4 regions of the Streptomyces sp. SudanB182_2057 genome follow, and region 1 is predicted to be linked to each of the others. Evidence: riboswitches for the same ligand, from Rfam matches in the RefSeq annotation. Region 1 holds a riboswitch; each other region holds the start of a gene.

Region 1 (7,528 bases):
CCCGCTGATCGCGGCGGGGAGCGCGGTGGGCGCCCTCGGCATGGCCCTGCTGGCCTGGCAGACCGGGACGCCCGGGGTCGCGTCGTGGCGGATCGTCGTCGCGGGCATGGTGATGGGCGTGGGCGCCGGGATGACGCTGATGCCGGCGATGACCACCGCGAGCCGTGATCTGCCCGCGGACCGCCTGGCCGGGGCGAGCACCGCGCTGAGCATCAACGCCCAACTGGCCGCGTCGGTCGGTACGGCCCTGCTGTCCGTGCTGCTCGGGGCGGCCGGCCCGGACGCGGCCGGCTTCCGGCTCGCCTACGCCGTGGCGGCGGCACTGCTCGTCCTCGCGATACCGGCCGCGCTCCGCCTCCCCGGCGGACGGCCGGGCCGAGCCCGACCGCCGGTCAGCCCGCCGTCAGCTCCGTGAGTTCGGCCAGCGGCAGGGTGTGCCGGGTCTGGAGGGCCTTGGCGCGCAGGTAGTGGATGTTGTGGGCGGTGGTGAAGACGCCGGTGGGCACGCGGTCCCGGACGGTGATGCCCAGCGCCCGCAACTGGTCCGCCTTGTCGGGGTTGTTGGACAGCAGATCCAGTTCCGTGACGCCGAGAGCGGCGAGCATCTGGGCGGCGGCCGTGTAGTCGCGGGCGTCCTCCGGCAGGCCGAGGGCGGCGTTCGCCGCGTAGGTGTCGAGCCCCTCGTCCTGGAGGGCGTACGCGTCGAGCTTGTTGTAGAGACCGATGCCCCGGCCCTCCTGACGGAGGTACAGCAGGATCCCGCCGCGGTCGGCGATGCGCTCGACCGCCTCGCGCAGCTGCGGTCCGCAGTCGCAGCGGGCCGAGCCGAAGACGTCCCCGGTCAGGCACTCGGAGTGCAGCCGCACCAGCGGGACGGGGCCCGGGTCGCCCAGGACGGCGGCGAGGTGCTCCCGGCCGTCGGCGAGGCCGTGGAAGGTGACGAGTTCCGCGTCGGCGCCGTAGCCGTCGGCGAACCGCAGCGGTACCCGGACGCGGGCGCGCGGGGTGGCGGTGGGGATGTCGGGCATGCGGATCCCTCCGGAGCATGTGCTTCAGATTTGAAGCAGTGGTACGCGGGGACCCTACCGTATGCTTAAAAGTTGAAGCAATCGACCCGAGGCCAGGAGCAGGCCAGGAGCAGGCCAGGAGCGGGCCAGGAGCGGGCCAGGAGCAGAGCAGAAGCGGGTCAGGAGCAGGACGAACGGCGCCGCCAGGGGACGTCACCCGCGCCCGCCCCGGCCCCCTCGCCCTGCAACCCGCGCACGATCCCCGTGCAGATCTCCTCCAGCTGCCCCACCTGCTCCTCGGTGAGCCGGTCGAACAGCAGCGAGCGGACCGTCTCGACGTGACCGGGCGCCGTACGCTCCAGAACGGCCGTCCCCTCGTCCGTCAGCACCGCGAGCGAGGCCCGCTTGTCGTCGGCGCAGTTCTCCCGGCGCACCAGGCCGTCCCGCTCCAGCCGGTTCACCACGTACGTCAGCCGGCTGCGGGTGATCTTCAGTGCCTCGGCGAGGTCGGTCATGCGCAGCCGCCGGCCGGGGGCGTCGGAGAGGCCGGCCAGCACCGAGTAGAACAGGTGCGGCATGCCGCCCGCCTGCTGGAGCTGCCGGTCGACCGCGTCCTCCAGGAGGCGGGCGGCGGCGATGTAGGCGCGCCAGGCGCGCTGCTCCTCGGGCGTGAGCCAGCGGGTCGTCATGCCGCCAGTGTAGGTTTGTTTAAAACTTGAACCAAGCCGCCCGCGGCCCAGCCCGGTCCGTCCGCCCCACAGGAAAGAGCGCCGATGCCCCTGCCGTACGTGCTGCTGTCCGCCGCCGTCTCCCTCGACGGCTACCTGGACGACACCGGCCCCGAGCGGCTCCTGCTGTCCGGCCCGGCCGACTTCGACCGGGTCGACGGGGTACGGGCCTCGGCCGACGCGCTCCTGGTCGGCGCCGGCACGATCCGCGCCGACAACCCCCGCCTGCTGGTCAACTCGGCCGAGCGGCGCGCGGCCCGGCGCGCGGCGGGCCGCCCGGAGTACCCGCTGAAGGTCACCGTCACCGGCTCCGGCGACCTCGACCCGGCGGCGCGCTTCTGGCACACCGGCGGCGACAAGCTCGTCTACACCACCGACCAGGGCGCCGTACGGGCCACGCGCCTCCTCGGGGACACCGCCGATGTCGTCCCGCTCGGCCCCGTCGTGGACTGGCGGGCGCTGCTGGAGCACCTGCACGACGTGCGCGGTGTGCGGCGGCTGATGGCCGAGGGCGGCGGCACGGTCCACACCCAGCTGCTCCGGCAGGGTCTGGCCGACGAACTCCAGCTGGTCCTCGCCCCGCTGTTCGTCGGCGATCCGGCGGCCCCGCGGCTGTTCGGTCCGGGCCCCTACCAGGGCGGACGCCTGCGCCTGCTGGAGACCCGACGGATCGAGGACGTCGTCCTCATGCGGTACGCGCCCACGGCTCCCGGCTCCGGTGCGGACGCCGTCGCCGCCGACCGCCACTGGCTGCGCACCGCCTGCGAACTGGCGGCCCTGTGCCCGCCCTCCCGGACGGCGTTCAGCGTGGGCGCGGTCGTGGTCGCCGCCGACGGCACGGAACTGGCCCGGGGCCACTCGCGGGAGGGCGGCGACCCGGTGGTGCACGCGGAGGAGGCGGCGCTGGCGAAGACCGACCCGGCCGACCCGCGGCTGTCCGGCGCCACGGTCTACTCCAGCCTGGAGCCGTGTGCCCGCCGTGCGTCCCGGCCGGCGCCCTGCGCCGAGCTGATCCTGCGGGCCGGGGTGCGCCGGGTGGTCACCGCCTGGCGGGAGCCGGACACGTTCGTCGAGGCGGCCGACGGGACGGGCGTGCTGAGGGCGGCGGGGGCGCGGGTCGTCGTACTGCCGGAGCTGGAGGAGCTGGCGAAGGCGCCGAACGCCCATCTGCCGGGCTGAGCACCGCCCTGGGTGCGGATACACCCAGGGCCCGGAATCCTTGGGATTCCGGGCCCTGGGCCTTCAGTAGCGGGGACAGGATTTGAACCTGCGACCTCTGGGTTATGAGCCCAGCGAGCTACCGAGCTGCTCCACCCCGCGTCGTTGTGACTCCAGTGTACGCCATGTGCGGGATGCTTCGCACATCGGTTTCCGTGGGCCCCTCGGCGGGCCTCTCCGGGGGGCTCTCCGAGGGGCCCACCGGAGAGGCTCACCAGAGGGGTCACGCAAGGTGACCGGGTGAGCGCGCACGCATAACAACTGAGACACCATCAAAATCGCGAGTGACTGCTGACCGCGTCTGAGTGCCGGTCAAATTGCCCGATCTGACGGGATAGTTGCTGATAACTCCACCGGTGAAAACGTTAATGATCAAGGGGACCGGCTTGGAAAGTGACTGTCAGGTCTATTAACGTTCGATAACGCAGCGCGGTCGTCCCAGCCGTCACAAGAGGCGGCTCCGTGCGCACGCGCCGAATCCCGCGAGGGAACCGGGGAACCACCACCTTGGGGTGAATCACGCGGATACCGCCGTGCACTCACGCGAGTCCACGACCGGTATACGCGCGTAGGAGACCTTCCTGCTCCGAACCCGTCAGCTAACCCGGTAGGCGGAGGAAGGAAAGGAGTACGCCCGCGTGGCGTCCAACCGGCCTGGCCCCGAAGCCCCGTCCATACCGGCACAGCGCGAGTCCGAACCCGAGACCTTCGGCTACGGCGCCTACCGCGCCGACGAGGGCCCGTGGGAGGAGTGGAACCCCACCGAGGAATCCGTCGCCCCGGTCCGCGGCCGGCACCGGGTCGCCAAGCAGCGCGGCGGCTTCGCGCGCAGCTCCACCGTCCTCGGCGTCGGCGTCATGGCCGCGGTCGGCGCGGGCGGCATGGCCAGCGCCAACACCGGCAAGCCGCCGGTCTCCATCTCCATGCCGGACCTGCCCTCGGTCGGCTCCCTCTTCCAGGACGGCTCCGGCGACGACCGGCCCGCCGAGGCGGCCGCCACCACCGCGCTCGCCACCGTCGCCGTGGCCTCCGACGCGGGCCAGGACAGCGCCGACGCGGGCGAGGTGCTGCGCAACCGGATCATGGCGCAGGCCGAGCAGCAGCAGGGCCAGGCCGACAGCAGGGCCGCCGCGGCCGCGCTCGCCGCCGCCGAGAAGCAGACCGCCGAGGCCGCCGCCCAGGCCGAGCAGGAGGCCGCCGCCAAGGCCGCCGCCGCCAAGGAGAAGGCGGAGGCCGAGGCCGAGAAGGCCGCGGCCGAGGCGAAGCGGGCGGCCGAGGAGAAGCGGCTGGCCGAGCTCGCCAAGCAGTACGCGCTGCCCACCTCCTCGTACACGATCACCTCGACGTTCGGGCAGGCCGGCTCGATGTGGTCCTCCGGCCACCACACCGGTCTGGACTTCGCCGCCCCCACCGGCACCCTGATCAAGGCCGTGCACAGCGGCACGATCACCGAGGCGGGCTGGGCCGGCGCCTACGGCTACCGCACCATCCTGACCCTGGACGACGGCACCGAGCTGTGGTTCTGCCACCAGTCCTCGATCAACGTCACGGCCGGCCAGAAGGTCTCCACCGGCGAGGTCATCGGCCGCGTCGGCGCCACCGGCAACGTGACCGGCCCGCACCTGCACCTGGAGATCCACCCCGGCGGCGCGCCCACCGGCATCGACCCGATGGCGTGGCTGCGCGACAAGGGCCTCACCCCCTGACGGTCCCTTTCCGGAAGCCCGGAGACGAACCCTTCCCCGGAGACCGGGAAAATCGGCGCCGGCGGCGGGATGCGATCGGCCCCCGCCGGCGTTGACATGGCGTATGACGTCACTTCGTAAACTCGGCTCCTCCGACCTCGAGGTCTTCCCGCTCTCCCTGGGCGGCAACGTGTTCGGCTGGACGGCCGACGAGCAGACCTCCTTCGCCGTCCTCGACGCCTACGCCGCGGCGGGCGGCAACTTCATCGACACCGCGGACGTGTACTCGGCCTGGGTCGAGGGCAACAAGGGCGGCGAGTCCGAGACCGTCCTCGGCGCCTGGCTCAAGGCCCGCGGCAACCGCTCGGACGTGGTCATCGCGACGAAGGTCAGCCAGCACCCCGAGTTCCAGGGCCTGTCCGCCGCGAACATCAAGGCCGCCGCCGACGCCTCGCTGCGCCGCCTGGGCACCGACTACATCGACCTCTACTACACCCACTTCGACCAGCCCGAGGTGCCGGTCGAGGAGATCATCGGCGCGCTGGACGAACTGGTGAAGGCCGGCAAGGTCCGGCACATCGCCGCCTCCAACATCGCCGCCGAGCGCCTGCGCGCGTCCCTGGAGTTCTCCGACCGCGAGGGCCTGGCCCGCTACGTCGCCGTCCAGCCGCACTACAACCTGGTCTCCCGCGACACCTACGAGGGCCCGCTCCAGGAACTCGTGGCCGCCGAGGGCCTGGCCGCCGTCCCGTACTTCGCGCTCGCCTCGGGCTTCCTGACCGGCAAGTACCGGCCCGGCGCGACGGTGGACAGCGCCCGCGCCGACCGGGTGCAGGAGTACGTGGCCTCCGAGCGCGGCCGGAAGGTGCTGGCCGCCCTGGACGAGGTCGCCGCCGCCCACGAGGCCCCGGTCGCCACGGTCGCCCTGGCCTGGCTGGCCGCCCAGCCGACGGTCACCGCCCCGATCGCCTCCGCCCGCACGCCCGAGCAGCTTCCGGCGCTGCTCGGCGTGGCGGCGCTGAAGCTGACGGACGCGGAGGTCGCGAAGCTGACGGAGGCCTCGGCCTAGAAGGACGGCCGTACGGCACCCGGCGGTCAGGTCCGGTACGGGTTGTAGGGGGAGTACGTCACCGCCGGGTATCCGTACGCCGCCGCCGGCCGGTACACCGGGGCCGGGGCGGCGGCCCGGCTCGCGTACTCCAGCGCCGGCCGGGCCACGTGCCGGCGCTGCCACAGCTCCGTCAGCAGCTCCCGTTCCCGTGCGGTGAAGTCCGCCCCGGCCTTGCCCGCGCGCCCGCGCCGGCGCAGGAAGGCGAGCGAGGTGGCGTACCCCCCGTAGCGGGCCACCTCCCGGGCGGCCGGGCGGCCGTGGTGGTGCCGGGCGTAGTCCCGGGCCATCCGGCGCGCCCGCATCGACCCGAGCGCGAACGGCTCGCCCGGCCCCAGCCACCCGGCCAGCACGTACGCCGGAAGTTCCGCCCGCACGGCGCGCAGCTCCCGCTGCCGGGTCCAGACCGCGAGCCAGGTCACCAGCCCGAACACGGGCACCATGAAGCCGCCGTAGACGGCGAAGAACCCGTACTGCCCGAAGGTGGCCGAGCCGTTCCAGAAGGCGTGCATGCCCATCGCGAGCAGTAGCCCGCACACCGGCAGCAGGAACCGCCGGACGGGCCGGCGCTCGGCGGACAGCGCGGCGATGCCGAAGCCGATGCCGGTCAGGACGGTGAACAGGGGGTGCGCGAACGGGGACATGACGATGCGCACGAAGAAGGTGGCGGCGGTGACGGAGGCGATGCCCCGGTCGCCGGTGAGCTGGTCGGTCCCGAAGGCCGTACCGAGGTAGAGGATGTTCTCGGTGAACGCGAACCCGGTGGCGGTGGTCCCCGCTATCACCACGCCGTCCACGATCCCGGTGAAGTCGCGTCTGCGGAAGAGGAAGACCAGCAGCACGGCGGCGGCCTTCGCGGACTCCTCCACGACCGGCGCTATCACCGTGGCGCCGAGGGTGTCGGCGCTCGCCGGGTCGGCGGTGGAGGTGGCGATCCACTCGGTGGCGAAGCTGTTGGCCACGATGGCTATCAGCGCCGCCGCGCAGGCGCCCCAGGCGAAGGAGAACAGCAGGTTCCGCCAGGGGCCCGGCTCCACCCGGTCCAGCCACCGGAACGCGGCGATCAGCCAGGGCACCGGCAGCACGGCCAGCCCGAGCCCGACGAGGAACCCGTCCGTGCCGGTCTGCCGCCGCACGAGCGCGAGGATGACCAGACCGGACAGCGCCAGCAGCGTGCTCGGCGCCCCGTACCGCACCCACCTGCGCTGCCACCAGTGCGGGTGGCGGAGCACCCCGTCGCCGGGGCTCGGGGGACGGGTCGGGAACGGGGGACTGGTGGCCACGGCATCGACCCTAACGGTGACAGGACGAGGGGCTGAGCGGATTATCGGCCCGGCCGGTCGAGCGGTCCGGGCCCTCCGGTCGGCTATCCGTCCTGGCGGTGCGGTACGCGTCGGAACAGCAGATCGTTCACGACGTGTCCCTTGTCCAGTCCCTGTCCCTCGAAACGGGTCAGCGGCCGGAACTCCGGGCGCGGCGCGAAACCGCCGTCCGGCTGGGTGTTCTCGAAGTCGGGGTGCGCGGTGAGCACGTCCAGCATCTGCTCGGCGTACGGCTCCCAGTCCGTGGCGCAGTGCAGCAGCGCGCCGGGCGCCAGCCGGGTCGCGGCGAGCGTCAGGAACTCGGGCTGGATGAGCCGCCGCTTGTGGTGCCGCTTCTTGGGCCAGGGGTCGGGGAAGTAGACGCGCAGCCCGGCCAGCGAGTCCGGGCGGAGCATCTCCCGCAGCAGGATGATCGCGTCGCCGTTGCCCACCCGGACGTTGCTGAGGCCGCTCCGGTCGG
Region 2 (7,528 bases), 860 kb from region 1:
GGGCGGCCCTAGGCGGTGATGTCCTTGGCCGTGAACCGCGCCCAGGCCGCCGAGCCGAACACGGCCGCGTACAGCCCCTGGAGGCCGAGGTCGCGCAGCAGGTCGTCCCAGTAGACGGGGTCGCGCATCAGGTCGGCGAACGACAGCCAGTAGTGCGAGAAGAGGTACGGCTGCACCGCGTGCAACTGGGGTATCTGGTCCACGATCTGCACGGTGATGAGCAGGCCGACCGTGGTCGCCATCGCCGCGATGCCGCTGTTGGTGAGGGTCGACACGAACAGGCCGAGGGCCGCCACCCCCACCAGGGAGGCCGCGACGACCAGGGCGATCAGGGCCGCGCGGGCCAGCCCCTCGCCGAGGCCGATCCGGGTGCCGGAGATCGTCGTCAGCTCGCCGAGCGGGAACAGCAGCGCCCCCACGATCAGCGCCGAGACCGCGACCACCAGGGTGGCCAGCAGGCAGAAGGCCAGCACGGTCGCGTACTTGGTGAAGAGCAGCCGCGTGCGGCCGGCCGGGGCCACCAGCAGATAGCGCAGGGTGCCCGCGCCCGCCTCCCCGGCGATCGCGTCGCCGGCCACGACGCCGACCGCCATCGGCAGGAAGAACGGCAGGGTCGCGGCCAGCGCGGTGAACACCAGGAACAGTCCGTTGTTGGTGATCTGCGCGATGAAGGCCGGGCCCTCGCCGCCCCCGCCGCCCGCCTGCCCGCCGCCCCGGGTCTCGATCCGCACCGCGATCCCGACCAGCACCGGCACCGCGGCCAGCACCCCGAGCAGGGCGAGCGTGCGCCACCGCCGGACGGTGGTGACCAGCTCGCTGCGCAGCAGCCCGAGGGCCCACAGCGGGTTCGGCCGGCGCACGGCGGCGGCCGTGGCCGGGTGGTCAGCCCGCGACATCGAAGCCCTCCCCGGTCAGCGCCACGAACGCGTCCTCCAGCGAGACGCGTTCCACGGTCAGGCCACGGACCCGGACCCCGGCGGCGACCAGGGCCGCGGTCACCTCGGCGAGGTCCCGGCCGGGCGGTTCGCCGGTGACCCGGTCGCCGTCGGCGGTCACGTCCCCGACGCCCAGTTCCTTCAGCACCCGGGCCGCCTCGGCCGGGTCCGGGGTGGTCACGACCAGCCGGCCGTGCGCCCCGGCCGCCAGGTCGGCCACCTCGCCCTGGACGACGAGCCGGCCCTGCGCCATCACCGCCGCGTGGGTGCACACCTGCTCGATCTCGTCCAGCAGGTGGGAGGAGAGGAACACGGTCGTACCGTCGGCGGCCAGCTCCCTGACCAGGGTGCGGATCTCGCGCATGCCCTGCGGGTCGAGGCCGTTGGTGGGCTCGTCCAGCACGAGCAGCCGACGCGGCTGGAGCAGTGCGGCGGCCAGGCCCAGGCGCTGTTTCATGCCGAGCGAGTACGCCCTCGCCTTCTTGCCGGCGGCCGCCGTCAGGCCGACCCGGTCCAGCGCGGCGGCCACGCGCGCGTGCCGGGTGCGCGGGTCGGCGGTGGGGTCGGCGGAGTCGTAGCGCACCAGGTTGTCCCGGCCGGAGAGGAAGCCGTACAGGGCGGGGCCCTCGATGAGGGCCCCGACCCGCGGAAGGACCGTACGGGCCGCCCGCGGCATGGGGCGGCCGAGCAGCCGGACCGTGCCCGCGGTCGGTTCGATCAGGCCCATCAACATCCGGATGGTGGTGGTCTTGCCGGAGCCGTTCGGGCCGAGGAAGCCGAAGACGCTGCCCGCCGGGACGGTCAGGTCCAGACCGTCCACGGCGAGCTGTCCGCCGCGGTAGCGCTTGGTGAGCCCGCGCGTGTCGATCACGCTCGCCGGATCGCCGTCCGGCAGGCCGCCGCGCTCACGTCCGTCCATCGGCTTCCCCTCGTTCCGTCGGACCCCTGGGGGTCACTTCCCCGCGTCGGCCGCCTTCACCAGGGTCTCCTTCGTCACCAGGCCGGCGTACACCTTGCCGTCGTCGGTGATCAGGGCGTTGACCAGGCGGGTGGAGAAGACCGTGCCCTTGCCGAACTTCCCGGAGACCGGGTCGCCGAGCGAGCCGAGGAAGCCGCCGAGGTCACCGCCCTGGGAGCCGGTGGGCAGGCCGCCCTTGGCGCCGGTGTCGAACGTGGCGACGGACGTCCAGCCCTTGCCGATGACCTCCGGCCCGCCGAGGTGCCCGGTGAGGTCCTCGTCGTGCTCGGGGGCCGGGGTCCTGGCCGCCGTGTCCTTCTCCTCGGTGACCTTCGCGCCCTTCGGCGGGGTGAAGTCGAAGGTGGAGGCGGCCGGCCGGGCGAACGAGACCTGGGTGAAGCCGGCGTCGACCACGGCGGCCCCGCCGCTCCTCGGAGTGAGGGTGAACTTCAGCGGCATGTACGTCTTCGCGTCCACGGCGATGCTGATGGCGCCGACCGTGGTGCCGGACTGCCGGGGCCGGATCAGCAGCTTGTAGGCGTCGCGGCCGGCCACCTGCGCGGTGCCGTCGACGGTGACGGACGTGGTGTCGTCCACCGCCTTCAGCGCCTCCTCGGCGAAGTCCTCGGGCGTGGCCGGCGGCTCGGCCCGGCGCTCCTCGCCGGTCCCGGCCGCGGTGGAGTGGTAGACCTCGTTGCTCTTGCTGTCGTAGCCCCAGACGTCCTTGCCGTCGTGGATCAGGCTGTACTCGGCGCCGCGCTCCAGCAGCGACACCTTCTGCCGGTCCGGGCCGTCGGCGGCGACCCGCAGGGTGTGCATGCCGGACGCCAGCTCGGTGAGCCTGGAGCGCGGGTCGGCGGAGGAGCCGTCGCCGGAGCCGCCGTGGCCGTCGCCGTCGCCGTTGCCGGAGAGCAGGCCGTCCTCCAGGCCGCCGAGGTCGGGCAGGCCGAGGTCGGTGGTGATCTTCACGGTGCCGGACAGCTGCCGCACGTCCGACTCGGTCATCTTGTCGATGAGCTGCTGCGCGGTGATCTTCGGCAGGTCGGGGTCGCCGGATTCGGCGAGCGCCGGGACGAGCCCGATCGTGGCCGCCGCCACCCCCGCCACCGCGACGGGAACGGCGTACCGGGCGGCCTTGCGCCGGCCGGAACGCGGGGCCCCGTCCCGCTCGGCCCCCTCGTGCGCGGCGCCCACTGTGTCGCCGGATTCGTACGGTGCCATGTGTGCCTTACCTCCGTCGTCGGCGGCGGCTGTTCTCACGCTGGTCAACCCTGAGCCGCCATTCTCACCCGAATCGATGAGTTGTGGTGATGCGTGCGGTTTCCATATGACCAAATTCGCCGTGAGGAAGCGTCAGCCCTCGGAGGCAACTGCGCCTACGCCTGCGGTATGACACCCGACGCCCCTGTCCCCCCGCGACCCGTAGGGGTCGTGAGGAAGGCCGCCCCCATGCGAGGGACGCGGGATCCGGCCACGGGAGGCACACCGGCACCAGGCTCCGGCGGGACCGTGCGGGAATCCGTCAGGGGTCGTACGGTCGTACGTCGGTTCCGTACGACCGTCCAGTCGTACGCCGGCCGGGGCGGTGGGGCGGTCGTCCCAGGTGGGGCGGTCGGCCGGGCGGGCCGGGCCGGGTCAGCCGGCGCGGTGGACCACCGCGTCGCACAGTTCCACCAGCGCGGCCTTGGCGTCGCACTCCGGCAGCGGGGCCAGCGCGGCCCGCGCCTCCTCCGCGTACCGGACCGTGTCCCGGCGGGCCTGCTCCAGCGCGGGGTGGGCGCGCAGCGCGGCCAGCGCGCGGGCGTGCCGGGTGTCGTCGCTGAGGTCGGAGTCCAGCAGTTCGCACAGGGCGATGTCCTCGGCCAGCCCGAGCCGGGCGGCCCGCTCGCGCAGCCGGAGCACCGGCAGTGTCGGGATGCCCTCGCGCAGGTCGGTGCCCGGGGTCTTGCCGGACTCGTGGGAGTCGGAGGCGATGTCCAGGACGTCGTCCGCCAGCTGGAAGGCGACGCCGAGCCGTTCGCCGTACTGGGTGAGCACGTCCACGACCCGCTCGCCGGCGCCGGACATCATCGCGCCGAACCGGCAGGACACCGCCACCAGGGAGCCGGTCTTGCCGGCCAGCACGTCCAGGTAGTGCTCGACCGGGTCGCGGCCGTCCGACGGGCCCGCGGTCTCCAGGATCTGCCCGGTGACCAGCCGTTCGAACGCCAGGGCCTGCACCCGGACCGCCTCCGGACCGAGGTCGGCGAGGATCTGGGAGGCGCGGGCGAAGAGGAAGTCGCCGGTGAGGACCGCGACGGAGTTGCCCCAGCGGGTGTTGGCGCTGTCCACCCCGCGCCGTACGGCCGCCTCGTCCATGACGTCGTCGTGGTACAGCGTGGCCAGGTGGGTGAGCTCCACGACCACGGCCGACGGCACGACGCCCGGCGCGTACGGGTCGCCGAACTGGGCGGCGAGCATCACGAGCAGTGGCCGGAATCGTTTGCCGCCGGCCCGCACGAGGTGCTGCGCGGCCTCGGTGATGAACGGGACCTCGCTCTTGGTGGCATCGAGCAAGCCTTCCTCGACAGCCGCCAATCCGGCCTGGACATCGGCTTCGAGAGCCTGGTCCCGCACGCTCAGCCCGAACGGCCCGACGACGGTCACGAGGGGTCTCCTGTCTGCTGGTGTCTGCTGGCGATTACACGGTTTGTCGATAGGTCGCTGCCATCACTCAAGTCAGCGTATCCGGTCCTGTTTCGATCACCGATAGCGCCCACCGGTCCAGCCTGGGTGGTATCGGATCATGACCGGCATGGTTTTGCTCACACGGTAATAAAGGGACATATATCGACTTAACGGTAATCCGGATACCGTGTCGCAACCTCTCCACACCTTCCTCACCTCACTTCTCCCCGGCCGGCCCCTGTGGCAACGAAGCGCGCCACACACCGGGTTCCACCACGACTCGGACTTCAGGCCCGAATCCCCCTAATCCCTCATGTCCGATTTGAATTCTTTTGCTATTTCGTGAATTGGGTCACTCGGCCGACTCGTCCGCGCCACCCGGCACTCCGCCCGCCACCCTTGCCCCGACCGCGAGTTGAGGATGTGCGACCGCAAAGGATCAGGCACCCCATACGATGTCGATCAAGGTCAAATCGCACGTTGTATGAATCCGGTACTTGTTCCCGACATGTGCTCTCGCATACGTTCCGGGCCGTCGGGCGGACGCCGAATCCTGCCGCCGCCCGCGTAACCCATTCACGAACTCATTCGTACGGCAGGAGCGGGGGACCCAGGTAAGTCGCCGCGCCGGACGGCATCCGCCGCACCGGAACGGCTCGGGGTGAAGCCGTGCCTCCTTCCGGGCACGGCCGGGCACCTCCCCGCCCGAACCCGACAGCTCACCTCGCAGGCGCCGGAGAGGAACATTCGATGCCTGCTGCCGCTCGGCTCCGCCGTACCCGGACCACCCGCCACGCCCGCTCCCTCGCCGCCGCCTGCGCCGCCGCCCTCGCCCTGCCGCTCATCGGCGCGACCGGCGCGTCCGCCGCCACCGCCGCGGCCCCGACGGTGGGCACCACCCCCGCCGGATACCCGGACAACCTCGACGGCTGGATCCGCGAATCGCTCGCGATCATGGCCGAGAAGAAGATCCCGGGCACCTACAACGGCATCCACCGCAACATCATCCGCGAGTCCTCCGGCAACCCGGCGGCCATCAACCTCTGGGACTCCAACGCGGCCAAGGGCATCCCGTCCAAGGGCCTGCTCCAGGTCATCGACCCCACCTTCAACGCGTACCACGTCGACGGGACGTCCTTCGACATCTACGACCCGGTCGCGAACATCACCGCCGCCTGCAACTACGCGGCGGACCGGTACGGGTCGATCGACAACGTCTTCGGCGCCTACTGACCGGCCCGGCCGCCCAGCTCTTCCCCCGGTCAGGCGGCCGGGAACAGTCTTTCGAGGACGACGGCCACGCCGTCGTCCTCGTTCGACACCGTGACCTCGTCGGCCACCGCCTTCAGCTCGGGGTGCGCGCCGGCCATGGCGACACCGCGCGCCGCCCAGCGGAACATGGGGATGTCGTTGGGCATGTCGCCGAAGGCCAGAGCCCGTTCGGGACCGACCCCCAGCCGCTCGGCGGCCAGCGCCAGACCGGTCGCCTTCGTCACCCCGCTCGGCTGGAGCTCCACGGTGCCCGGCCCCGACATCGTGACGGTCGCCAGCGAGCCCACCGCCGAGCGCGCCACCGCCGCCAACTCGTCGTCGGACAGCTCGGCGTGCCGCAGCAGCACCTTGCTGATGGGCTCGGCCCACAGCTCGGCGCGCCGGCCGACCCGCACCGCGGGCAGCGTCGGGTGCGGCATCCGGTAGCCGGGCTCGATGAGCGTGCGCCCGTCCTCGCCGTCCTGGTCGACCGCCGCGTACACCTGCCCCACCTCCGCCTCGACCTTGCCGAGCGCGGTCTCCGCCAGCTCCCGGTCCAGCCGGACCGACCACAGCAGCCGGCCGGCCCGGGCGTCGTAGACCTGCGCTCCCTGCCCGCACACCGCCAGCCCGGTGCAGCCGAGGCGCGCGAGCAGGGACCGTACCCGCGGCGCCGGGCGGCCGGTGACCACCAGGTGCCGGGCCCCGGCCCGCGCCACCCGCGCGAGCGCGGCGAGCGACCGGTCGGAGACGGTGTCGTCGCCGCGCAGCAGTGTTCCGTCCAGGTCAGTGGCGATGAGGGCATATGCCGGGGTGGATGCCATGCCCAGAGAATACGGACCCCGGGCCCCGCCGACTCCTCCTCTGTTCCCCCCTGTCGCCGTACCGCCCGCCCCCAACTGCCGTCCGCGGACGGCTCGGTGACGAAAACCCGCCGCACTGTCGTGGGCCCGTGCGAGCACTCTTTCGAGCAAGCCCCGGGACACGAAGACCACTGCCCATGACACGCGTGTCGGCCGTAACGTGTGGCCCGACCACATGGAACGCTTCGCCATGCATGGCACGGATGAGAGTGAGGCAGCACCCATGCCCCCCTTCGACGTCCCCGAGGGCGACCCCTTCGGCCCGCACAACCTCCCCTATGGCGTGTTCTCGCCCACCGGCAGCACGGAGCGGAGGATCGGCGTCCGGCTCGGGAACCACGTCCTCGACGCGGGCGCCACGGCGGCGGCGGTCGGCTCGCCCCACCAGGCGCTGCTCGCCGCCCCCACCCTCAACCCGCTGCTGGCCGCCGGCCGCGCCACCTGGTCGGAGATACGGCGCGCCGTCACCTCCTGGGTCACCGACCCGGCGCACCGCCCGACCGTCGAGCCGCTGTTCCACCCCCTGGACGAGGTGACCCTGCACCTGCCCTTCGACGTGGCGGACTACGTCGACTTCTACGCCTCGGAACACCACGCCCGCAACGTCGGCCGTATCTTCCGCCCGGACGCCGAGGACAGCCTCACCCCCAACTGGAAGCACCTCCCGATCGGTTACCACGGCCGCGCCGGCACGGTCGTCGTCTCCGGCACGGACGTCGTACGGCCCGCCGGGCAGCGCAAGGGCCCCACCGGCCCGGCACCCGTCTTCGGCCCGTCGATCCGGCTGGACATCGAGGCCGAGGTCGGCTTCGTGGTGGGCGTGCCGTCGCGGCAGGGCCGCCCGGTGGCGCTCG
Region 3 (7,528 bases), 470 kb from region 1:
TCGACGACCGTGACGGTCGCCTCGCCGTAGCGCATCTTCTTGAGGATGCGCCGAGCTGCGTACAGGCCTACGTACCCACCGCCTACTACGAGGATCCTGGGACGCTCCGTGGTGCTCATGCCATCGAGTATCCACCCGCCCCAGGGGGGTCGCTCGTGCGCCCCTTCACAAGAACCGACAGGCCCTGTGTTAAACTCCGCGACCCGCGTGACCGAGGTCATGCGGCCCGGCGGGAACCGCGCGGCGGTTCGCCCCGTTGTCAAGGCCGCGTGAGCAGCCTCTCCGGAGTCGCGGGGTGGTCGTGAGAGTGCCGTGAAGCCTCCGGGACAACCTCCTCCAGGGCCCGTTCGCGCCCTTCATCTGAACATGTTCAAACGGTCTTTGATGCCCCGGAAGGGCCAACCGGCCCCATTCGGGGGACCCCCGGGACCGAATTCCTTGTGAAGAACTTCACGAAGTTTTCCGCGCGCGTACGGCGAAGGGCCCCCGAGGGGGCCCTCCGGACCGCTCAAACGTTATCCAACCTGCTCAGCGGTCGGCTACCGACGAGTAACAAAAGAGACCTACGCCACCGACCACGCGATGCCGTCCAGGATGTCGTGCTCGCTCACCACGACCTCCTCGGCGCCGGTGCGTTCCATGATCGCGAGCAGGACGAGGGCGCCCGCCCCGATGACATCGACCCGGCCGGGGTGCATGGACGGGACGGCGGCGCGCTCGGCGTGCGTGGAGCGCAGCAGCCACTCGGTGATCTCCCGGACGCGGCCCTTAGAGATCCGGGAGTGGTGGATGCGCGCGGAGTCGTACGCGGGCAGTTCCTGGGCGATCGCCGACACCGTGGTGACGGAGCCGGCCAGCCCCACCAGGGTGCGCGCCTCGCGCAGCGGGACCGTCCGCCCGGCCAGGTCCAGGGCGGCCTCCACATCGGCCCTTATGGCGGCGATCTGCTCCCCGGTGGGCGGGTCGGAGACCTTGCCGTCGTGCACCAGGTGCCGCTCGGTCATGCGCACGCAGCCGATGTCCACCGACCGCGCGGCGCGCACGTGGTCGTCGCCGACGACGAACTCGGTGGAGCCGCCGCCGATGTCCACCACCAGGTACGGCCGGGCGAGGTCGGTGCGCCCGGTGAGTTCCTTCGTGGCGCCGGTGAAGGAGAACTCGGCCTCCTGGTCGCCGCTGATGACCTCCGGCTCCACCCCGAGGATGTCCAGCACGCCGCGCGTGAAGTCCTCGCGGTTCTCGGCGTCCCGGGAGGCGGAGGTGGCGACGAAGCGGACCCGCTCGGCACCGTGCTCCTTGATGACCCCGGCGTACTCGCGGCAGGCGGCGAAGGTGCGCTCCAGCGCCTCCGGGGCGAGCCGGCCGGTGCGGTCGACGTCCTGGCCGAGCCGCACGATCGTCATCCGGCGGTCCAGCTCGGTCAGTTCCCCCGTCGCCGGATCGGCGTCGGCGACCAGCAGCCGGATGGAGTTCGTGCCGCAGTCGACGGCGGCCACACGGGTCACTTCGCGTCCTCCTCGGGGGTGCCGGCCGTCACGCACGCGCCCTTGCGCCACCACTCCGGCAGCATCGCCAGGGCCTCGTCGCCGAGCGGGTTCACGCCCGGCCCCGCGGCCAGCGAGTGGGCGACGAGGACGTGCAGGCACTTCACCCGGTCGGGCATGCCGCCCGCGCTCGGGAAGCCCTGGAGGACCTCGATCTCGTCCCGGCGCCGGATGTAGTCCTCGTGCGCGGCCCGGTAGGCGGCGGCCAGCTCGGGGTCGCTCTGGAGCCGCTCGGTCATCTCCTTCATCACGCCGTTCGCCTCCAGCGTGCCGATGGCGGAGGACGCCTTCGGGCACGTCAGGTAGTACAGCGTCGGGAAGGGCGTGCCGTCGGGCAGACGCGGCGCCGTCTCCACGACGTCCGGCTGACCGCACGGGCAACGGTGCGCGATGGCCCGAAGGCCCCGCGGCGGGCGGCCCAGCTGCTGCTTGAAGGCCTCTACGTCCGCGTCGGTGGGCTCGGTGCGCGGAGTGGGCGGCGGAGGGGTTTCCATGACTGGCTGTCGGAGACTTTCTGTCGGTTCACTGATCGGAGGCATCGGACTTGTCGACGCCGTCCCAGACGTTCGCGTACCAGGGCCGGCCGGCGGCCCCGAGGTCGGCGCGGGACTGCTTGGCCGCGCCGGGGTCGACGACCACGTACCCGGTCTCGCCGGGCCGTACGTAGTGCAGCCGGCGGCGGATCTGCTGCTCGGCGTAGGCGTCGTCCTGCCAGCGCGCCTTGAGGTCCCGCAGCCGCTCCACCCGCTCGCGGGCCTGCCGCTGCTCGCGCTGGAGATCGGCGATCTCCGCGCGCTGGGAGACGTACTGCCGCATCGGGTAGGCGAGGGCGACGATCATCGTGCACAGCACCAGCGCGAGCAGCGCCGCCCGCCCGGTGAGCCGGGAGCGGCGGGCCTGCCGTTTGGTCTGCGAACGGTAGACGCGGGCCGCGGTCTGCTCGCCGAGCAGCCTGATCCTGGTCGCGGTGGAGAACCGGTCACGGTCCTTCACGCCCATCTTCCCCGCCTCCCGTCACACGCGCGTACGTCCCCGGACACGGTACGGGACCGGGTACGGGGACGTACGTACGACTGGCTAGGACTTAGCCCAGGTTGGGTCGGGCTCAGCCCTTGAAGCGCGGGAAGGCGCTGCGGCCGGCGTACACCGCGGCGTCGTCGAGGATCTCCTCGATGCGCAGCAGCTGGTTGTACTTGGCGACGCGCTCGGAGCGGGCCGGGGCGCCGGTCTTGATCTGGCCGCAGTTGGTGGCGACGGCCAGGTCGGCGATGGTGACGTCCTCGGTCTCGCCGGAGCGGTGGGACATCATGCACTTGAAGCCGTTGCGCTGGGCCAGCTCGACGGCGTCCAGGGTCTCGGTGAGCGAGCCGATCTGGTTGACCTTGACCAGCAGGGCGTTGGCGGCGCCCTCCTCGATGCCCTTGGCCAGGCGCTCCGGGTTGGTGACGAACAGGTCGTCGCCGACCAGCTGCACCTTGTCGCCGAGCTTGGCGGTGATGGTCTTCCAGCCCTCCCAGTCGTCCTCGAAGAGCGGGTCCTCGATGGAGACCAGCGGGTACGCCGCGACCAGCTCGGCGTAGTACTCGGTCATCTCGGCGGCGGTGCGGTTCTTGCCCTCGAAGAGGTACGAACCGTCCTTGTAGAACTCGGACGCGGCGACGTCGAGCGCCAGGGCGATCTGCTCGCCGGGGGTGTAGCCGGCCTCCTTGATCGCCTCCAGGATGAGGTCGAGGGCCTCACGGTTGGAGCCGAGGTTCGGGGCGAAGCCGCCCTCGTCGCCGAGGCCGGTGGACAGGCCCTTGTTCTTCAGGACCTTCTTCAGGGTGTGGTAGACCTCGGTGCCCCAGCGCAGGGCCTCGGAGAAGGACTCCGCGCCGATCGGGGCGATCATGAACTCCTGGATGTCCACGTTGGAGTCGGCGTGCGAGCCGCCGTTCAGGATGTTCATCATCGGCACCGGCAGCAGGTGCGCGTTCGGGCCGCCCAGGTAGCGGAAGAGCGGCAGGTCGCTGGCCTCGGAGGCGGCGTGGGCGACGGCGAGCGAGACGCCGAGGATGGCGTTGGCGCCGAGGGAGCCCTTGTTGTCGGTGGCGTCCAGGTCGAACATGGCCTGGTCGATCAGCCGCTGCTCGGTGGCGTCGTAGCCGACCAGCTCGGGGCCGATCTGCTCGATGACGGCGAGGACGGCCTTCTCGACGCCCTTGCCCTGGTAGCGGTTCGGGTCACCGTCGCGCAGCTCGATGGCCTCGAAGGCGCCGGTCGAGGCGCCGGACGGCACGGCGGCACGACCCGTGCTGCCGTCGTCGAGGCCGACCTCGACCTCGACCGTGGGGTTGCCTCGGGAGTCCAGGATTTCCCGGGCTACGACGACGTCGATGGACGGCACGAGCATCTCCTTCTTGGATGTGACGCTGGAAGTGCGGGGCTGGTGTGCCTTGCGACTAGAGCCTAACCGTCCCGGGCCGCTCGGCTGTCGACCGACCGCCCCGTGGACAGGGCGACGGTACCTTTTGTTTCTGCGCGAAACAAAGGGGTCGGGTCAATTCCGGACCGGAGGCGCCGGGCCGGACACGGAAAACCCCGCCCCGGCGCGTACGGGGGAACACGCGCCGGGGCGGGGAGCCCTTGGGGGACGGGGGTGACCCGCACGGGCCTTGGGGGGCCGCCTGGTTGTGCGGGCTGGGGGCCCGGGGGGTGTACGGGCCTTGGGGGCCGTGGATGTACGAGGCCCGGGGGCCTTGCGTACGAGGCCCGGGGGCTTGGTCGTACGGGGCCCGGGGGCCTTGGGGTCGTACGGGGCCCGGGAGGGAACCCGGGGCCCGCCGGGATGTGCGGGCCGTGGGGTCCCCCCGGGGGGGGGCTTACTTCAGGTGGAGCTGCTGGCCCGGGTAGATGAGGTCGGCGTCCTGGACGATGTCCTTGTTCAGCTCGAACAGCTTCTGCCAGCCGCCCGCGACCTTGTGCTCCGCGGCGATGGTGCTGAGCGTGTCGCCCTCGACGACCTTGTACTCGCCGTCACCCTTCTTGACCTTCTTGCCGGTCGGGGTGGTGACGGTCTTGCTCGCGCCGCCGGTGCTCTTGCCCGCGCTCGTGCTCGTGCTCTTGCTCGTGGAGGCGGCCAGGCGCTCCGCGGAGCGGGAGGCGGCCTGCTGGTCGGCGGAGCGGGTGGAGGTGCCCGAGTCCTGGGTGGACGGGGCGGACGGCGCCGGGGCGGAGCCGTTGTACGGGGTACTCGACAGACCCGTGCCGCAGACCGGCCAGGCGCCCTTGCCCTGGGAGGCGAGGACCTTCTCGGCGACGGCGATCTGCTGCGCCTTGCCGGCCTGGTCGGCGGTGGCGGCGTACTGCGTGCCGCCGTACGCGGCCCAGGTGGAGGCGGAGAACTGCAGACCGCCGTAGTAGCCGTTGCCGGTGTTGATGGACCAGTTGCCGCCGGACTCGCACTGGGCGACCGCGTCCCACTGGGAGGCGGTGGCGGCGGAGGCGTTGCCGGCCGCCATCAGCGGGGCGGCGACGGCGGCGCCGGTGACACCGGCGAGCGTGACGGCGCGAACGGCCTTGGACGGACGACGGTGCTTGCCCTTGCCGGAAAACAGCATGGATCGATTCCCCTCACCGACGCCTGCGAGGTGAGCTGTCGGGTTCGGGCCGGTTGAGTTGCCCGGCCGCGTACGACGCTTTCGCGTGACGCGGCTTCACCCCCAGCCGGTCCCAGCCTCAACTGCTGGGCCCGGCACTTACCTTGGGTCCCCCGCTCCTGCCTACGGCGCTTGACGCGACGACTGTTCCCGGGCGACCGCCGGCAGGATTCGGCGTGGCGGAAGCCGGGGCTCGCGGTGACGAGCGGCCTCGACCGTAGGCAGGTGATCGCCGGAATTTCAAAGACGATCAGGGCTTCTGAGACTCATCCCACACTTTCGCCAAACCGGACATTCAGGCGGTAAGCGGGGCGCCAAGTCCCGCTACTCCGCGTCCGTTTCGCCCTGAACATTCAGGGTCTGACCGGCGGTGATGTGGTTCGGGTCGGCACCGATGGCCTTCTTGTTGCCGGCGTACAGCGCGTGCCACCCGCCGTCGACGTCAAGGGAGTCGGCGATGGAGGACAGCGAGTCGCCCTGGCGGACTGTGTAGGTGTCCGGTTCGCGGGAGGCGTGACGGCCGGAGGAGGTGTCGTTCTGACCGTTTGTCAGGGTTTCGTCCGCGCTCGGGCCCCGGTGGCGTCCGCCGGTGCCGACGGCGCCGGTGTCGACCAGGCTCCAAGACCCGGCCGCCTGCTGCGGGTTGTCCACGGTCCCGGCGTCCGGGGTGGCCGTCGGGGAGCCGCCGGGGTACTGGGGGTGGCCGGTGCCGGGCGTGGGGGACGTGTCCGGCCCGGTGGTGCCGGTCCCGGCGGACCCGGGGGTCTCGCCCGCGCCCTCGCCCGCCGCCTTGCCCGCATCTTCACCAGTGGCCTTGCCCGCGCCCTTGTCACCCTTGTCGGCCTTGTCGCCCTTGTCCTGCTTGGTGGGCGGCGTGCCGGTCGGGTCGGAGGAGTGGCCGGACCCCGGGTCGGCGGTGGAGCCGGTGGAGTCCGTGGAACCCGTAGAGCCCGTGGTAGGCGACGCGTCCGGCCGGTCGGACGGGTCGGAGGTTCCGGGAGCCTTGGACGTACCGGAGTCGCCGGCCGATCCGGACGCGTCCGTCGAACCGCCGGTGCCGCCGGAGTCGCCGACGCCCGTGTCGACGTCCATGGACCCCGAGTTCCGCGTCAGGCCGGAGAGCAGGGCGCAGGTGGCCCAGGGGGCGGTGCCCCGGTCAGCCAGGATCTTCTCGGCGACGGCGATCTGCTGCTGGCGGCTGGCCTGGTCGGGGCTGGCCGCGTACCGGCCGCCGCCGTACTTGTCCCAGTCGTCCTGCGAGATCTGCAGGCCGCCGTAGTACCCGGTCCCGTTGTCCGCGCTCCAGGAGCCGCCGCTCTCGCACTCGGCCACCTTGTCCCACGTGGTGCCGTCGGCCGCGTTGGCGCTCGCCGCGCCGAGGAGCGGGATGGCGATGGCGGAGCCGGTCACTCCGGCCGCGACGAGGAGGGCCGGAGCCTGGCGGGGGCGACGGTGTCGACCGTTCCCGGAGAGCATGCAGAAGCCTTTCGAGCGACAGCAGGACCGGCGCGGCGGTTGGAGCCGCTCGCCGCGCTGATGGGTGAACGTATCGGCAGACGATCACTTGTCACAAGTTCATGCCGCACAGATCACGTGAAGATCACAGAGTTGAGAAAGTGTCACCTTTGTCTGGAGGGACTGTGTTCAGGCGGGCGGTGTGAACTCCACCGGCAGCGTGCGCAGGCCCCGCATGATGAGCCCGCCGCGCCAGCGCAGGTCGGCCGGATCGGCGGCGAGCCGCAGGTCGGGCAGGCGGGTGAACAGGGTGGCCAGCGCGGTCTGGCCCTCCAGCCGGGCGAGCGGGGCGCCCAGGCAGTAGTGGATGCCGTGGCCGTACCCGAGGTGCTGGTTGTCGCGGCGGCCGAGGTCCAGCACGTCCGGGTCGGCGAACCGCTCCGGGTCCCGGTCGGCGGCGGCGAGGACGACGAGCACCGGGTCGCCCGGCGCTATGTCCTGCCCGCCGATGGTCAGCGGCTCGGTGGCGAACCGCCAGGTGGCCAGCTCCACCGGACCGTCGTAGCGCAGGAGTTCCTCGACGCCCGTCTCCAGCAGGTCCCGTTCGCCGCGGGTCAGGGAGTCCTGGAACCGGGTGCGCTGGCCGGGGTGGGTGAGCAGGGCGTAGGTGCCGTTGCCGATGAGGTTGACGGTCGTCTCGAAGCCGGCGAACAGCAGGATGAAGGCCATCGCGGCGGCCTCGTTCTCGGTGAGGTGCTCGCCGTGGTCGGAGGCGCGGATCAGGCCGGAGATCAGGTCCTCGCCGGGCGCGGGCGTGGCGGACAGCGCCTCGCGCTTCTTGTGGATCAGCTCGGCGAGATAGCCGCGCATCTTCTTCACGGACCGCGCGAC
Region 4 (7,528 bases), 2.1 Mb from region 1:
CCGTGTTAATGCCGCGGACCCGACATGTTTACGGCATGTTGCGAAGTCCTCACACGCTCCGCGCCGGGAAGGCGCAGCCGGTGCGCGCCCGTCGCGCGTTCGGCGTGCAGTGCCGTCAGCGCCCGCGCGCGTTCGCCGTCCCCGCGCGCCACCGCGTCCACGATCGCGCCGTGCTCCGCCCAGGACTCCACCGGGCTCACCGGCGGCTCCACCGCGTACATCCAGGCGATCTTGTGCCGCAGCTGGGTCAGCATCGAGGTCAGCGAGGGGCTGCCGCAGGCCTGGGCAAGCGTCTCGTGGAACCAGCCGCCGAGCGCGCGCAGATCCTCGCTGTTGCCCTTCCTGGCCCGCTCCTGGCCCAGCCGGACCAGGCCGCGCAGCACCTTCAGATGGGCCTCCGTGCGCCGCTGGGCGGCCCGCGCGGCGCCCAGCGGCTCCAGCAGCGTCCGCATCTCCAGCACGTCGGCGGCCTCCCGCTCGGTCGGCTCGGCCACGCACGCGCCCGCGTGCCGGCGCGTCACCACGAAACCCTCGGCCTCCAGCGTGCGCAGCGCCTCGCGGACGGGGACGCGCGAGACGCCGTAGCGGCGGGCCAGGACTTCCTCGGTGAGCCGGCTGCCGCGCTCGTAGACACCCGCGACGATGTCGTCCCGGACAGCGGTGCACACCGAGTGCGCCGGAATACGCATGACCGACCTCCGCCTTAATCCCCGTGAAACGCCGACGATGGACGCGTATACCGTGACTCTATTCCAGCGGGCCGGAATTTCCGACGGGGGGCGGTAATCCATGGATATTTTTTGGACAACGAGTCCGGCGGACGGCGTGAAAAACGGCGAAAGCCCCGGCTCGGGTGAGCCGGGGCCGTCGGAAACGCGCGGGCGTCAGATCCGGACGCCGTGCCCGCGGAGGTAGGCGACGGGGTCGATGTCCGAGCCGTACTCGGGCGACGTGCGCGCCTCGAAGTGGAGGTGCGGGCCGGTGACGTTGCCCGTGGCGCCGGACAGGCCGATCTGCTGGCCCGGCTCGACCTGCTGGCCCACTGTGACGCCGATGGAGGACAGGTGCCCGTACTGCGTGTACATGCCGTCGGCCATCCGGATCACGACCTGGTTGCCGTAGGCGCCGCCCCAGCCGGTGGCGACGACCGTGCCGGCGCCCACCGCGTGCACCGTGGAGCCGCTGGCCGCGTGGAAGTCGATGCCGGTGTGCGAACCGGAGGACCACAGGGAGCTGGAGGCCTGGTAGGCCGTGGAGACGTAGGAGTGCGCGACGGGGGCGACGAAGGTGTTCAGCCGGCGGCGCTCGGCCTCGCGCGCGGCGCGGACCCGCTCCTCCTCGGCCCGCTCGGCGGCCGCCTTCGCCGCGGCCTCCTCGGCGGCCTTGCGGTCGGCGGCCTGCTGCTGGGCGGTGGCCTGCGCGTCGATCTGCGCGGCGACGTCCTCGGTGGCGGCGAGGACCGGCGTGAGGCCGGTCTGGTCCACGGGGTTGTCGGCGGCGAGCGCCGGGGAGGCGGCGAGGGTGCCGATGACACCGGTGGTGGTCAGGGCCGCGACGCCGGCCGCCTGAGCGGTGGTGCGCTTGACCCGGCCGGGCTTGCGGTGCTTCCCGGTGGCGCACATGAACGCCATGAAGTGGCTGGTCCTTTCCTTCCCTCTCGCCTACCGGGTTAGCTGACGGGTTCGGAGCAGGAAGGTCTCCTACGAGCCCCCTCGCGGGCGCCCGATTCACCCCAGGGACGGTGGGTCCCCGGCTCCCCTGGCTCGCGCCGTACGGGGACTCGGCGATGACTGTCCGGTGCCGCGGGTGCGGCGCACTGCCTGACGAACAGCCCGGACGACGCTACGGCGGCCCGCTTTCGATCCTCAAACGGATCCGGGGTTTTGTAGCGCATCCCACAGGTCAGACAGGCAACCTCCGCCCCAAAACGGGCATCTGAGGGCCCGAGTGGAACAGCGTGGGGCCCTGACGGCTCGTAAGCCGTCAGGGCCCCACGCGCGCGTGCGCCGGATGCGCCGGGCCGCTACTCGGCCGGCACCACGGTCACCTCACCGATGCCGAGCGCCTCGACCGGCGCCTTGATCTGGGAGGCGTCGCCGACGAGGACGGTCACCAGGCGGTCCACCGGGAAGGCGTTCACGACGGCCGCGGTGGCCTCCACGGTGCCCGTGGCGGCCAGCTGACGGTACAGCGTCGCCTGGAAGTCGTCGGGCAGGTGCTGCTCGACCTGGTCGGCCAGCGTGCTCGCGACGGCCGCCGCGGTCTCGTACTTCAGCGGCGCCACGCCGACGAGGTTCTGCACGCGACGTCCCGCTCGGCGTCGGTCAGGCCCTCCGCCGCGACGGTGCGCAGCACCTTCCACAGGTCGTCCAGCGCCGGGCCGGTGTTCGGCGTGTCCACGGAGCCGCTGATGGCGAGCATCGCCGCGCCCGTGCCGTCCGGCGCGGACCTGAGGACCTGCCCGAAGGAGCGCACGCCGTAGGTGTAGCCCTTCTCCTCGCGCAGGACGCGGTCCAGGCGGGAGGTGAGGGTGCCGCCGAGGCAGTAGGTGCCGAGCACCTGGGCGGGCCACACGCGGTCGTGCCGGTCGGGGCCGACCCGGCCGATGAGCAGCTGCGTCTGGACGGCGCCGGGCCGGTCCACGATCACCACGCGCCCGGTGTCGTCGGCCGTCACCGGCGGCACCGGCCGCGGCTCGCCGGGGGTGCCGGTCCAGGCGCCCAGGGTGTCGCCGAGCAGCGCGTCCAGGTCGGTGCCGGTCAGGTCGCCGACGACGACCAGGGTGGCCGTGGCGGGCCGCACATGGCGGTCGTAGAAGGCGCGTACGGCCGCCGCGTCGATCTTCTCGACGGTCTCCTCGGTGCCCTGGCGCGGCCGGGACATGCGCGAGGCCGCCGGGAACAGCTCCTTGGAGAGCTCCTTGGCGGCCCGGCGGGAGGGGTTGGCCAGCTCGTGCGGGATCTCGTCCAGGCGGTTGCGGACGAGGCGCTCGACCTCGCTCGGGGCGAAGGCGGGCGCGCGCAGCGCGTCGGCGAGCAGGCCGAGGCCCTTGGCCAGGCGGGAGACCGGGACCTCCAGGCTGAGCCGGACGCCGGGGTGGTCGGCGTGCGCGTCCAGGGTGGCGCCCGCGCGCTCCAGCTCGGCGGCGAACTCCTCGGCGGAGTGCTGGTCGGTGCCCTCGGAGAAGGCGCGCGCCATGATCGTGGCGACGCCGTCCAGGCCGGCCGGCTCGGCGTCCAGCGGCGCGTCCAGCAGCACCTCGACGGCGACGACCTGCTGGCCGGGGCGGTGGCAGCGCAGCACGGTCAGGCCGTTGCCGAGCGCGGTGCGCTCGGGGGCCGGGAACGCCCAGGGCTTGGCCTCGCCGGGCCGCGGCTGGGGGTGGAACTCCATGGTGGCGAGCTCGGTCACTTGGCCGTCTCCTCGTTCTCGGTCTCGTCGCGGCCCGCCTCTACGGTCGCTTCCTGCTCCGGGTCCTCCGGGACATCGGCGTCGGGGGCGGCCTCCGGGGACTTCGGTTCGTAGACCAGCACCGCGCGGTTGTCGGGCCGCAGACGCGCCTTGGCGACTTCCTGGACCTCCTCGGGGGTCACCTCGAGGACGCGATTCACGGCGGTCAGGGCGAGCTGCGGGTCGCCGAACAGGACGGCGTACCGGCACAGTTCGTCGGCGCGACCGGCGACCGTGCCGAGCCGGTCCAGCCACTCGCGCTCCAGCTGGGCCTGGGCGCGCTCCATCTCCTCGGGGGTGGGCCCCTCCTCCGCGAACCGGGCCAGCTCCTCGTCGATGGCGGTCTCGATGACCGGCACCTCGACGTCACCGGAGGTCTTCACGTCCAGCCAGCCCATGGAGGGCGCGCCGGCCAGGCGCAGCAGGCCGAAGCCGGCGGCGACGGCCGTGCGGTCGCGGCGCACCAGGCGGTTGTACAGGCGGGAGGACTCGCCGCCGCCGAGGATGGTCAGCGCGAGGTCGGCCGCGTCGCACGCGCGCGTGCCGTCGTGCGGGAGCCGGTAGGCGGCCATCAGGGCGCGCGCCGGGACCTCCTCCACGACGACCTCGCGCTTCTGCCCGCCGATGACGTCCGGCAGCGAGCCGTCGCGGGGCGCGGGCTTGCCGTCGTGGGAGGCGATGGAACCGAAGTACTTCTCGATCCAGGCCAGGGTCTGCTCGGGGTCGATGTCGCCGACCACGGAGAGCACCGCGTTGTTCGGCGCGTAATAGGTGCGGAAGAACTGGCGGGCGTCCTCCAGGGTGGCCGCGTCCAGGTCCGCCATGGAGCCGATCGGCGTGTGGTGGTACGGGTGGCCCTCCGGGTAGGAGAGGGCGGTCAGCTTCTCGAAGGCGGTGCCGTAGGGCACGTTGTCGTAGCGCTGGCGGCGCTCGTTCTTGACGACGTCCCGCTGGTTCTCCATGGACTCCTCGTCCAGGGCGGCCAGCAGCGAGCCCATGCGGTCCGCCTCCAGCCACAGGGCCAGCTCCAGCTGGTGGGCGGGCATGGTCTCGAAGTAGTTGGTGCGCTCGAAGCTCGTGGTGCCGTTCAGCGAGCCTCCGGCACCCTGCACCAGTTCGAAGTGGCCATTGCCCTTCACCTGTGCGGAGCCCTGGAACATCAGGTGCTCGAAGAGGTGAGCAAGGCCGGTACGCCCCTTGACTTCGTGGCGGGAGCCGACGTCGTACCAGAGGCAGACCGCCGCCACCGGGGTCAGGTGGTCCTCGGAGAGCACCACGCGCAGACCGTTGGCCAGGCGGTGCTCGGTCGCTGCCAGGCCCCCGGAGCCTGCCTCGGCTGTGGTCGTGTGACCCATGGGCATGTACGTCCCTTCGCGAGCGGAGGCGGTTGATGGAAACCGCGGTTGTGCTGCCGTTCCTGCCACTGTATGCAAAGCGTGCGGGGCCTTCGCGAAGTTCCCGCGGACGTACGCCGACAGCGGATCGCGTACGCTGCGTCGGACCCCTTCCCGGACGGTTCCCCGGCGCTGGGGGCGCTCCCGCTCCCCGCCGCCGGCCGGGGCCGCCCGGACCGGGTCGTGCACGGGTTGTCAGTACCTCGGTCCACAATGGTCGGCGTCAGATCCGTCAAACGCTTCAGCACCAAGCGCCCCGTAGGCGAGCGACCAGATCAGAAGGAGCCAGGCAGCGATGGCCCGCCGCAGCACGAAGACCCCGCCGCCCGACGATTCGTTCGAGGAGAGGATCCTCGACATCGACGTCGTGGACGAGATGCGTGGCTCCTACCTCGAGTACGCGTACTCGGTCATCTACTCGCGCGCCCTGCCGGACGCCCGTGACGGACTGAAACCGGTGCACCGCCGGATCGTCTACCAGATGAACGAGATGGGCCTGCGCCCCGAACGCGGCTACGTGAAGTGCGCGCGGGTCGTCGGCGAGGTCATGGGCAAGCTGCACCCGCACGGCGACTCGTCGATCTACGACGCGCTGGTGCGCATGGCGCAGCCCTTCTCCATGCGCGTGCCGCTCGTCGACGGCCACGGCAACTTCGGTTCGCTGGGCAACGACGACCCGCCGGCCGCCATGCGGTACACCGAGTGCCGGATGGCCGAGGCGACGGGCCTGATGACCGAGTCGATCGACGAGGACACGGTCGACTTCGCGCCGAACTACGACGGTCAGGAGCAGGAGCCGGTGGCCCTGCCCGCCGCCTTCCCGAACCTGCTGGTCAACGGCGCCTCGGGCATCGCGGTCGGCATGGCGACGAACATGCCGCCGCACAACCTGCGCGAGGTCATCGCCGCCGCCCGCCATCTGATCCGGCACCCGAACGCCGACCTGGACGCGCTGATGAAGCACGTCCCGGGCCCCGACCTGCCCACCGGCGGCCGGATCGTCGGCCTGGACGGCATCCGGGACGCGTACGCGTCCGGCCGCGGCACCTTCAAGATCCGCGCGACGGTCTCCATCGAGAACGTCACCGCCCGCCGCAAGGGCCTGGTGGTCACGGAACTGCCGTTCACGGTCGGCCCCGAGAAGGTCATCGCGAAGATCAAGGACCTGGTCAACGCCAAGAAGGTCCAGGGCATCGCCGACGTCAAGGACCTCACCGACCGCGAGCACGGCCTGCGCCTGGTCATCGAGATCAAGAACGGCTTCGTGCCGGAGGCGATCCTGGAGCAGCTGTACAAGCTGACCCCGATGGAGGAGTCCTTCGGCATCAACAACGTCGCCCTGGTCGACGGCCAGCCGCTCACCCTGGGCCTGAAGGAGCTGCTGGAGGTCTACCTGGACCACCGCTTCGACGTGGTCCGGCGGCGCAGCGAGTTCCGCCGCGGCAAGAAGCGCGACCGGCTGCACCTGGTCGAGGGCCTGCTGACCGCGCTGGTCGACATCGACGAGGTCATCCGGATCATCCGGTCCAGCGACAACTCGGCGCAGGCCAAGGAGCGCCTGATCGAGCGCTTCTCGCTGAGCGAGGTGCAGACGCAGTACATCCTCGACACGCCGCTGCGCCGGCTCACCCGGTACGACCGGATCGAGCTGGAGGCGGAGAAGGACAAGCTCACCGCGGAGATCGAGGAGCTGACCCGGATCCTGGAGTCGGACGCGGAGCTGCGCAAGCTGGTCTCGGCCGAACTGGCCGCCGTGGCGAAGAAGTTCGGCACCGACCGGCGCACGGTCCTGCTGGAGTCCGCCGCCACGCCGGTCGCCGTGCCGCTCCAGGTGGCCGACGACCCGTGCCGGGTGCTGCTGTCCTCGACGGGGCTGCTGGCCCGCACGGCGACCGACGCGCCGCTGCCGCGGGCGGCGGGCGCCAAGCGGGTCAAGCACGACGTGATCGTCTCGGCCGTGCGGACGACCGCGCGCGGGGTGATCGGCGCGGTGACCTCGGCGGGCCGGCTGCTGCGGATCAACGTGGTCGACCTGCCGCAGCTGCCCGAGCCGACGGCCGCGCCGAACCTCTCGGGCGGGGCCCCGCTGGCTGAGTTCGTCTCCCTGGAGGACGACGAGACGGTGGTCTGCCTGACCACGCTGGACGAGTCGTCGCCGGGTCTGGCGCTCGGCACCGAGCAGGGTGTCGTCAAGCGGGTGGTGCCCGACTATCCGTCCAACAAGGACGAGTTGGAGGTCATCACGCTCAAGGAGGGGGACCGGATCGTCGGCGCGGTGGAGCTGCGCACCGGCGAGGAGGACCTGGTGTTCATCACGGACGACGCGCAGCTGCTGCGCTTCCAGGCATCCATCGTCCGTCCGCAGGGCCGTCCGGCGGGCGGCATGACGGGCATCAAGCTCACCGAGGGCGCGAAGGTGATCTCCTTCACGGCGGTCGATCCGGCTGCCGACGCGGTGGTGTTCACGGTGGCGGGCTCGCGCGGCACGCTGGACGACTCGGTGCAGACGACGGCCAAGCTGACCCCGTTCGACCAGTACCCGCGCAAGGGCCGGGCGACCGGCGGGGTGCGCTGCCAGCGGTTCCTGAAGGGCGAGGACTGCCTGTCGCTGGCCTGGGCGGGCCCGGCGCCGGCGCGGGCGGCGCAGAAGAACGGCACCCCGGCGGAGCTGCCGGAGCCGGACC

What was found. Region 1 has a riboswitch for cyclic di-AMP ahead of ACSURM_RS19665 (M23 family metallopeptidase). Riboswitches for the same ligand answer to the same signal wherever they lie in the genome.
Region 2: linked by a shared signal. The riboswitch ahead of ACSURM_RS15645 (transglycosylase SLT domain-containing protein) and the one ahead of ACSURM_RS19665 (M23 family metallopeptidase) in region 1 are both predicted to bind cyclic di-AMP.
Region 3: linked by a shared signal. The riboswitch ahead of ACSURM_RS21855 (transglycosylase family protein) and the one ahead of ACSURM_RS19665 (M23 family metallopeptidase) in region 1 are both predicted to bind cyclic di-AMP.
Region 4: linked by a shared signal. The riboswitch ahead of ACSURM_RS10015 (M23 family metallopeptidase) and the one ahead of ACSURM_RS19665 (M23 family metallopeptidase) in region 1 are both predicted to bind cyclic di-AMP.

The regions. Positions count from the first base shown of each region.
Region 1 covers NZ_OZ186798.1:4,489,528-4,497,055, forward strand. The annotation lists gene ACSURM_RS19640 (DHA2 family efflux MFS transporter permease subunit) at 1-415, shown strand, start outside; gene ACSURM_RS19645 (GTP cyclohydrolase II) at 393-1,028, opposite strand; gene ACSURM_RS19650 (MarR family winged helix-turn-helix transcriptional regulator) at 1,187-1,696, opposite strand; gene ACSURM_RS19655 (dihydrofolate reductase family protein) at 1,781-2,914, shown strand; tRNA gene ACSURM_RS19660 (tRNA-Met) at 2,982-3,055, opposite strand; cyclic di-AMP (ydaO/yuaA leader) riboswitch at 3,415-3,582, shown strand; gene ACSURM_RS19665 (M23 family metallopeptidase) at 3,592-4,659, shown strand; gene ACSURM_RS19670 (aldo/keto reductase) at 4,763-5,707, shown strand; gene ACSURM_RS19675 (PrsW family intramembrane metalloprotease) at 5,734-7,029, opposite strand; gene trmB (tRNA (guanosine(46)-N7)-methyltransferase TrmB) at 7,113-7,528, opposite strand, start outside.
Region 2 covers NZ_OZ186798.1:3,629,851-3,637,378, forward strand. The annotation lists gene ACSURM_RS15625 (ABC transporter permease) at 9-896, opposite strand; gene ACSURM_RS15630 (ABC transporter ATP-binding protein) at 883-1,854, opposite strand; gene ACSURM_RS15635 (LolA family protein) at 1,888-3,114, opposite strand; gene ACSURM_RS15640 (polyprenyl synthetase family protein) at 3,529-4,539, opposite strand; cyclic di-AMP (ydaO/yuaA leader) riboswitch at 5,128-5,308, shown strand; gene ACSURM_RS15645 (transglycosylase SLT domain-containing protein) at 5,311-5,793, shown strand; gene ACSURM_RS15650 (HAD family hydrolase) at 5,823-6,635, opposite strand; gene fahA (fumarylacetoacetase) at 6,898-7,528, shown strand, end outside.
Region 3 covers NZ_OZ186798.1:4,958,270-4,965,797, reverse strand. The annotation lists gene ACSURM_RS21880 (NAD(P)/FAD-dependent oxidoreductase) at 1-119, opposite strand, end outside; gene ACSURM_RS21875 (Ppx/GppA phosphatase family protein) at 564-1,505, opposite strand; gene ACSURM_RS21870 (DUF501 domain-containing protein) at 1,502-2,038, opposite strand; gene ACSURM_RS21865 (FtsB family cell division protein) at 2,067-2,543, opposite strand; gene eno (phosphopyruvate hydratase) at 2,650-3,930, opposite strand; gene ACSURM_RS21855 (transglycosylase family protein) at 4,406-5,143, opposite strand; cyclic di-AMP (ydaO/yuaA leader) riboswitch at 5,149-5,323, opposite strand; gene ACSURM_RS21850 (transglycosylase family protein) at 5,507-6,658, opposite strand; gene ACSURM_RS21845 (cytochrome P450 family protein) at 6,827-7,528, opposite strand, start outside.
Region 4 covers NZ_OZ186798.1:2,364,845-2,372,372, forward strand. The annotation lists gene ACSURM_RS10010 (GntR family transcriptional regulator) at 6-689, opposite strand; gene ACSURM_RS10015 (M23 family metallopeptidase) at 885-1,631, opposite strand; cyclic di-AMP (ydaO/yuaA leader) riboswitch at 1,644-1,796, opposite strand; partial or broken gene ACSURM_RS10020 (M16 family metallopeptidase) at 2,024-3,411, opposite strand; gene ACSURM_RS10025 (M16 family metallopeptidase) at 3,408-4,811, opposite strand; gene ACSURM_RS10030 (DNA gyrase/topoisomerase IV subunit A) at 5,140-7,528, shown strand, end outside.